DNA from 4 places in the Psychrobacillus psychrodurans genome. Region 2 is predicted to be linked to each of the others. Evidence: riboswitches for the same ligand, from Rfam matches in the RefSeq annotation. Region 2 holds a riboswitch; each other region holds the start of a gene.

Region 1 (2,209 bases), 1.5 Mb from region 2:
CTCAATATAAACAGAAAGAATCAGATTAACTATTTTTAATACAATACGTTTTAGTTTTCTCTCAGGCGTAGGAATTGTACGAATAACTCCTGCCAGCAAACCAATAACTGCTCCAAAAATCGTACCAATTATGGAGATTAGTAGTGTCATTCCTGCTCCACGAAGGAACATCGGCCAGTTACTTGTAATCATCGAAATAATATATTCAATGCTCATACATTTCCCTCCTTCCATATAAAAACCGACTGCAAAAAGATGCAGCCGGTATCACATCATTTTTATTCTGCAGCTGGTTGATTATTAATCGCCTTATCCATAATTTCTTGACGTTCTTCTTCCGATATTTCCGCTAAAATTTCATTAATTTTATCTGTTAAGTCACTACCTTTTTTCAAACCTACAGCGACTGCTGTATCTTCTTCCTTTGCTTTAAATCCTTCTGTGAACTCCACCATTGCAAAGTTCTTGTTTGCAGAAGAAGCGCTAATTCCTTCTGGTCTTTCAGATACATATCCATCAATAACTCCCGACTCTAATGCCACACGCATTGCCGCGAAATTATCTGACGCTGGTTGTTTTTGCACATCTTTAATTTGATCGATAACGCCATAATGTGATGTATTTAATTGACCTGTAATTTTAGCACCACTAAAATCTTGAATCGAAGTAGCCCCTTCAAAAGCACCGCCTTTTTTCACTACCATAACAAAGTTAGAGGTGTAGTAGTTTTCCGAGAAGTCGATTGTTTCTTTACGCTCTTTTGTAGGTGACATTCCCGCTATGATTGCATCAATTTTGTCTGATTGCAATGATGGTACAAGACCATCCCATTCTGTTTTGACGATAACTAGTTCTTTTCCTAATCCGTCAGCAATTCGTTTAGCAATTTCCACATCATATCCACCAGCATATTCCGCATTACCATCAATCTTCACTCCACCATTAGAGTCATCTAGTTGTGTCCAGTTAAAAGGTGCATAACCAGCTTCTAAACCAACTGTAAATGTATCTACTGCTGCTTCTTTACTATTATCAGATGAAGACCCTGAAGTTTCAGTAGCATCTGTTCCACATGCTGCTAATAATAATAACAAGCTTGCGAATATCGTTATAAATACTAATCTCTTTTTCATTTTAATTACTCCCTTTTTATCAGTGTATGTTTGTTCCTATAAAAAAAGACAACTTGTACAAAAAAAGACCTGAGATGAACTCAGGTCGCAATATGTATAGTTGCCCAAATCCTCTACTTTTCCCAAATGAGATAGCACACCATTATAAACCGGGATGTTTATAATGGACAGTCCTGCAATTATTAACTGCAGACCCAGCAAGTAATACCGAGAAATATTACTAACTTCGGCGACATTTCCTTCTCCATAGAATCATAGCTTCTCAAACTCCACTATGGACTGTTAAATATCGCGCCTCTACCTCACTATACTAAGTGAGGTCGTATTCAATTATGTTTCATAGTCTACATTAGACATACTTATCTGTCAACTGACTCTCGAAAAAACTATTTATACGTTGAGATTAATAGCTACATGATCAGATATACCAATTTTAGAGTAAAGATACTGCTAATGATTCTTCTAAAAAGAATCAAATCGATAAACATTTCCATAGTTGTTATTTACTTATCTGGAGTTCGGATAGGACTATCTAGTTTTGGATTCAATTAGTTCCTATGGATAAACTTATCGGTACTATCCTTCTTGAAACAAGACAAGATTTCTACTGCATAAGAATAATTAATTTTGGATTGTGGGCTTACGTAAACTATTCGGTAAGTTAAATCGTCAATAGGGGGATAACCAAAAAGTAGGAGTAATTGTGGAAAATAAACTAAAAAATTATATTATGATTTACATGAAAAAAGTAATCCATTTTTTGAGTTAGCCACTCGGGATGGATTACTTTTCACTTCTGTCATTTTCGTTAAAGAAAACCGTAGGTTCAGAGTGAAAATAAGCTTAACTTCCATTCTTAAAAATGAGTTTTTTCTCTAGCAATTTATATAATCAACAGGATATCAATTTCATCCATGTTACAAGTTACTTTCTTTTTTCTATGCTATTGTTAACAACATTTGCTATATTGTGAATGGTATTTTCTAGAGCGTCTATTTTATTTTCAAATCGATGCAATAAGTAAATAGTGACTACAATGGGAAATCCAAAGTTTCCAATTAGTTGTACAATGTTTC
Region 2 (2,209 bases):
CTATGAGTACGGATATTGACTTGTCTTCAAAACTGTTAGAAATGAAGATTTTCGTACCACAAAGAGGGACGAAGAAAAATCTGGTCGAATTGGCAGAAAAAAATGCTAAAATTGCACTGACGGAGAAATTTCATTTAATCGAAAGACAAGAAGAACGGACGATAGGCGCGATAGAGCAGCTTGGTGATTCGATGAATATTGCACCTCCAATGCGAATTGAAGCTTTTGATAACTCTCATATTCATGGGACTGATGCGGTATCTGCAATGGTTGTTTTTATTGATGGTAGAGCCAGCAAAAAAGATTATCGTAAGTATAAAACTAAAACCGCAGCTAAGCATGATGATTACGGAGCAATGCGCGAAGTTGTACGTAGAAGATATACTCGTGTACTTAAGGAAAACTTGCCACTGCCTGATTTAATTATTATTGATGGAGGAAAAGGGCAAATTGAAGCTGCACGAGAAATTATAGAGGATGAATTGGGGTTAGATATTCCAATTGCAGGTCTTGCAAAGGATGGCAAGCATCAAACTTCTCAGCTTATATATGGAGACCCTTTGGAACTAATACCGATGAAGCGGACGAGTGAAGGTTTTTATTTGCTACAACGTATTCAAGATGAAGTCCATCGTTTTGCTATAACATTCCATAGGCAACAAAGAGGGAAGCATACTATTGCATCATCGCTCGATGGTATAGAAGGAATCGGACCTCAACGGAAAAAGTTATTATTAAAGCATTTTGGTTCCTTAAAGAAAATACAAGCTGCTAGTAAAGAAGAGTTTATGGAAGCGGGTCTTCCTAGTAAGCAAGCAGAGATCATGGTTAATCATTTTCAGAAAAATATATTGTCTTCTGAATAATCATGTGTTATGGTTGAAACAATTTAACTTGACTCAACACAAAAACGACGCAAATACGTGGTTAAAAATTGCTGATTCAAGTTAAGCTTCTGGTGGATGTCATAGATTTTGAAGGAGTTAATGCGTAAACGCAATTCAAAGTCTGGACGCATTTACACCGAGGCGTAATTGAATATTTCACTGTATTTTAAGTGAAGATAGAGGTGCGATTAGACATCAGTACGCAGCAGGAGGAAGGGAAGTTCCTAGAATGGCTGTGGAAAGGGTTTTTCGCCGAAACATAGATTAGCTTTTCCTATTCTATTGTTGGTTCTGCATTTAATAGATGTAGAATTGTCAGAATTTATATTCTGGAGGGCTATCTCACATGGGCAGATTTTTTGGACCGTGTATGAGACAATGCTTTTCACAATATGTGGAAAGCATTTTTTAATCCTTACAGATTAATTAGGGAGCGGATGTTCATGACTAAAATTGTAATGAAATTTGGCGGTACTTCAGTTGAATCAACTGAAAAAATTGAAAATGTTGCTACTCGAGTGAAACGTGAGAAAGATAAAGGACATGATATTGTTGTTGTAGTATCTGCAATGGGTAAAACAACGGATGAATTATCAAACCTTGCTTTTGGATTAGCAGAATCACCATCAAAACGTGAAATGGACATGCTCTTATCCAATGGGGAGCAAGTTACGATGGCTTTACTTTCTATTAGGTTAAATGCAATTGGGATAGATGCCATTTCTCTGACTGGTGCTCAAGCTGGTCTCATAACAGATGATATACATAGAAATGCAAAAATACTGAAACTGGATCCCGCTAAAATTGATAGTTTACTTGATTCAAATAAAGTGGTTATTGTAGCAGGTTTTCAGGGGATATCAGAAGAAGGAGAGATTACAACCCTTGGCAGAGGCGGATCTGATACAACTGCTGTAGCTATTGCTGCTTCTATCAAAGCAGAAATTTGCGATATTTATACGGATGTTGATGGTATTTATACATCAGATCCGCGCTATATCGAGAAGGCTCGAAGGTTGGAACAACTTGAATATGACGAAATGCTAGAACTAGCTAATTTAGGTGCAGGGGTATTGCATCCACGTGCGGTTGAATTCGCTAAAAACTACAAGGTTCCATTACGAGTTCGCCCAAGTTATAAAGATGGAGAAGGAACGATTTTGAAGGAGGAAGTAGATGTGGAAAATAATTTAGTAGTTCGTGGGGTAGCGTTTGAATCCGATATCGTTCGATTAACTATAGAATACGAGGTGCCATTTAACGGATCTTTAGCTTCTATTTTTACTACTTTAGCTGCAAATCATATTAACGTGGATATAATT
Region 3 (2,209 bases), 750 kb from region 2:
GAAGAAGTAGTGGAAGATGAAAATCATATGAAGTGTAACAACAAGATGTTGGAATCATTTTTGAATGGATTAATCACACATAAAAGAGGTAAACAGGATCCAAAACAAACACAACCTACTAATAATCCAGAGCCTGCAGAGCAGCAGAAGGATCATGTGAATAATATACTCTTGAAGAAACTAAAAGTAGCTTTACAGTTAACAACGGAAGATATGCTGGAAGTATTAGATGATGGTGGGATTATTGTATCTAAAGGTGAACTAGGTGCTATTTTAAGAAAACCAGGGCATCGTAATTATAAGGAATGCGGGGATAATTTTGCGCGCAAATTCCTTAAAGGTTTAGCGGTAAAATATAGAAATTAATAAAGAAGGGCGAATTCATAATTGAGTTCGCTCTTCCTCTTTATCTATAGACAATTGAAAATGCTATAATTTCACGGTTTGTTGCAATGTGGATAATACTTCTTGTAAAGAATTCAGCTCTTCTTTATTCAAAGGAATCATAGGTAAGCGAACACCACCTACAGGAATTCCTTTTAAATTTAATGCCGATTTTACAGGAGTTGGATTTGGTGCTGCAAATAGTGCTTTCATGATAGGTAAAAGACTGCGATGATCCTTAGCAGCTTCTTTTACATTGCCACTATTAAACTTTTCAATCATAGTTTGCATTTCGTTCCCAATAACATGTGATGCTACTGAAATAACTCCTGCTCCACCAATCGATAGTACTGGGATTGTTAACCCGTCATCACCGCTATATAGTGAAAAATCCTCAGGTGTATTTTGAACAATTTCAGTCATTGTATCTAAATTCCCGCCAGCTTCTTTAATAGCTACGATGTTGGGAATATCGGAAAGTCTTACAATGGTTTCTACTGACATATTGACAGCACTCCGACCGGGAATATTATATAACATAATCGGTAAAGATGTAACTGCAGCAATTGCTTGGAAGTGTTGGTACAATCCTTCTTGTGATGGTTTGCTATAATAGGGAACAACAAGCATAATACCATCGACACCTGCATCAGCTGCTTGTCTTGTTAAATCGATGGATGCTTTTGTGTTATAAGAGCCGGTACCAGCAATTACTGGGACTCTACCATTCACAACTTCTACTGTAAATTTAAACAGTTTAACTTTTTCTTCCTCTGTTAATGTCGGAGACTCTCCGGTTGTACCAGATATGACTAAACCATCTGTTCCATTGGCTATTAAATAATTTATTAAGTTCCGTGTAGCTGGAAAATCGATTTCCTCATTATGATCAAAAGGAGTCACCATAGCCGTTAATATTTGTCCAAAATTCATAACTTCTCCACATCCTCTAGTTTTATTATTAAAAATTCAGGGAGAAGGGCGGTATCAATTATGCCTCGACGTAATTACATACAGATATTGAATTACACTAGCGAAATTCAAAATCTATGACATCCGCCGGAGGTATAACTTGACGGTTGTTTAGTCAAGTTATGTAGACGCAAAAAAGCAACAACGAGGGCTCGTTGTTGCAATAGAAATAAAGTAATATTTCCGTGCGTAAGATAGCCCTCCATATAGTCTCCTATATGACAATTCAGTGTTTATTCAACAGCAGAACCAGCTTCAAGAAAAATGAGATTCTTTCAACTTCGGCAAATTCCCCTTTCCACAAATGTCAAAGGATCTCATTATCCTCCAAATGTGTACTGATGGTCTTCGCGCCTCTATCCTTACTTCAAATGTATTTGAAATAAGAGAATATTTAATTATTAAAATAATACATGTTTTTTAATACTAATGCAACAGTTTACCTGTAAAATAAATATAAAGCTATTTAAGGTCAGTATAATTAATAAGTTTCATACGTTAAAACCATACTATTCAAGAGGTGAAAAGGATGTATAAATTATTGTCTCATAATGATTTAGATGGTGTCGGATGTGGCATTTTAGCAAAGCTTGCTTTTGGTGAGCAAGTGAAGGTGCGTTATAATTCGATTTCCTCCCTAAATCGAGAGATTGAATACTTTTTAGAAAATGATGAGCCAGATACATTTTTATTTGTAACTGATTTGACTCCAAATGAAGACAATGAAAAAAGGCTTAATGATTTTTATAATGCAAAAGGAAAGGTCCAACTAATTGATCATCACAAATCTGCCTTACACTTTAATGATTATGAGTGGGGATATATTCTAGTAGAAGATCACGAAGGCAAATTA
Region 4 (2,209 bases), 250 kb from region 2:
TAAGACCTAGTACTAAATATCCAATTGCAGCAATGACTGCACTAACAATCGCATAAGGTAATTGGGTCATTACATGGTCAATTACGTTAACGCCTGCACCAGTTGCAGACATAATAGTTGTATCAGAAATAGGCGAACAATGGTCTCCAAAAACTGCACCTGCTAAAACTGCTGCTAAAACAGGAAGTAGTAATTCTGGCTCTACTACCATAATGATGCTTGCACCTATTGGCAGTAAAATCCCAAATGATCCCCATGATGAACCAGTTGCGAAAGCCATAAAAGCTGTTAAAACAAATAATAAGAATGGGACTATCCCTACTGGAATATTATTTTCTGTAACGATTTTAGCTAAAAACTCACCAGTTCCCAGTGCATTAATTAAAAATGAAAGGGCCCAAGCAAATATTAAAATACCAATAGCCGGTAACATTGAATTAATACCAGAAATAACTGCTTTCCCTAGCAATCCAACATTCGCTTCTGGATTTTGTTTGAATTGACGAGTGTATAATAGTATTGCTAATATACTCGATACAATTCCACCTACAAATAAAGAAAGTGGTACATCTGTGTTCTCAAAAATAACAAATAAGTTCATCACTTTTCCTGAAGCCTGGTACCCTGTCCAAAACATTGAAGCTAGTGTAACAGCTATTAATGATACAATCGGTAAAATTAAATCATTCACTTTTCCATAATTATTTTCCGGGAAATTACCTTGTAAATCACCTGGATTAGATTTATTTGGATCAAAAAGCACTCCTGTTTCTTTTGCACGTTTTTCATGTTTTTTCATCTCACCTAAGTCATTGTCTGTCCATGCTATAAAAAATACCATTGCAAGAGCAGCAATAACATAGAAATTCATCGGGGCCATTATCAGAAATGCCTGAAGTGGTGTATAGTCTGTTACTGCATAAGTAGCGAAAATAACACCTAACTGACTTATTAGAAATGCTCCCCAGCTAGAAACTGGAGAAACTACACAAACTGGTGCTGATGTAGAGTCTATAAAATAAGCTAACTTTGCACGTGATACTCGATGAGAATCTGTAATTGGACGTGCAATCTGTCCAACAGCAAGTGCATTAAAATAATCATCTACAAAAATAATAATTCCTAAGAAGACTGTTAATAGCTTAGATCCACGATTTGTTTTAATACGTTTAACAGCCCATGCTGCAAAGGCGGTACTTCCACCAGATAAGCTGACAATGGCGGTAATTACGCCTAGCATCAATATGAAAGATAATATAAAGATATTGTACACATTTAATCCATTTTCCCAAAACGATGTGATAAAGGAATCCCAAAGAATGTTTAATGAGTCAATTGGCGAAAAGCTTTCTACTAATAAAGCTGCCGAAACGATTCCGGCCCCTAATGATAGCAAAACTCTCTTCGTAACAAGCACCATTACAATCGCTAGTAATGGCGGTAAAATCGAAAATATCGTATTTTCCAAAACAAATCCTCCTAAATATAAAAAGCCAACCTAATGTATATATAGGTTGGCTTTTAGTTAAAATTTTAAGCATAAATTTTATACTCTGTAGCTCTCCATTTATACTGGTGTATAAATGACAGTGTTATTTTTGTTCAAAATAACCCCAACTAGATTTGTCTCGACGATCAGCATCTAATTTCGGCATAACTTCCTTCCGTTTACAATCACAGTTGTCATTCTCCTGTAAACTACTCTTAAGTCATGCGGCCTCTACCTATTCTTATTCATTTCCACTAGTATATCAGTAAATACTATAATTTTAAGGTTTTTTATTTTTCTGGTAATGGTAGTGGAACTTCTATTGATGGAGCTGCATCACCATCGCCACCTGTGTATATATAAGGAACCTGGCCTTGTACAATCCCCATTGCAACAGGTATACTCTGTTCAACTGTACTCATTTTACTTGCTAGAGGAACGATTATTTGTACATTTACTTTAATGTGAATATTGACTTCTACATACGCATTGTTAATACCAAATTTGGTGATTGAAGGTACTACATTTGATTGTACATTACCGATGACGTGAAAACGTATTGGAATTTTCGGGCCTAAATTACCGATAAGGGGAATATTCGTCGCTTGCCCCATTGGCACGAAAAATACGACTCCACCTTGATCCTCCATCGTTTGTTTATCGTACTCGATGTCATCTAAGTAAGGTAGGCTTGAAAAGTCCCCCTGCTCAGCCTGCTCC

Evidence for each region. A riboswitch is a leader RNA that binds a small molecule or an ion and turns the genes downstream of it on or off. The one in region 2 is predicted to bind lysine.
Region 1: linked by a shared signal. The riboswitch ahead of ACQCPR_RS19560 (transporter substrate-binding domain-containing protein) and the one ahead of ACQCPR_RS11950 (aspartate kinase) in region 2 are both predicted to bind lysine.
Region 3: linked by a shared signal. The riboswitch ahead of dapA (4-hydroxy-tetrahydrodipicolinate synthase) and the one ahead of ACQCPR_RS11950 (aspartate kinase) in region 2 are both predicted to bind lysine.
Region 4: linked by a shared signal. The riboswitch ahead of ACQCPR_RS13250 (Na+/H+ antiporter NhaC family protein) and the one ahead of ACQCPR_RS11950 (aspartate kinase) in region 2 are both predicted to bind lysine.

The regions. Positions count from the first base shown of each region.
Region 1 is NZ_CP189791.1:3,932,400-3,934,608, forward strand. Features, by position in the region: gene ACQCPR_RS19555 (amino acid ABC transporter permease) at 1-216, opposite strand, end outside; gene ACQCPR_RS19560 (transporter substrate-binding domain-containing protein) at 279-1,133, opposite strand; lysine riboswitch at 1,258-1,441, opposite strand; gene ACQCPR_RS19565 (YvrJ family protein) at 2,058-2,209, opposite strand, start outside.
Region 2 is NZ_CP189791.1:2,470,008-2,472,216, reverse strand. Features, by position in the region: gene uvrC (excinuclease ABC subunit UvrC) at 1-866, shown strand, start outside; lysine riboswitch at 1,057-1,235, shown strand; gene ACQCPR_RS11950 (aspartate kinase) at 1,331-2,209, shown strand, end outside.
Region 3 is NZ_CP189791.1:3,220,469-3,222,677, reverse strand. Features, by position in the region: gene ACQCPR_RS15970 (DUF1456 family protein) at 1-366, shown strand, start outside; gene dapA (4-hydroxy-tetrahydrodipicolinate synthase) at 430-1,317, opposite strand; lysine riboswitch at 1,544-1,723, opposite strand; gene ACQCPR_RS15960 (DHH family phosphoesterase) at 1,886-2,209, shown strand, end outside.
Region 4 is NZ_CP189791.1:2,718,717-2,720,925, forward strand. Features, by position in the region: gene ACQCPR_RS13250 (Na+/H+ antiporter NhaC family protein) at 1-1,468, opposite strand, end outside; lysine riboswitch at 1,549-1,731, opposite strand; gene yunB (sporulation protein YunB) at 1,780-2,209, opposite strand, start outside.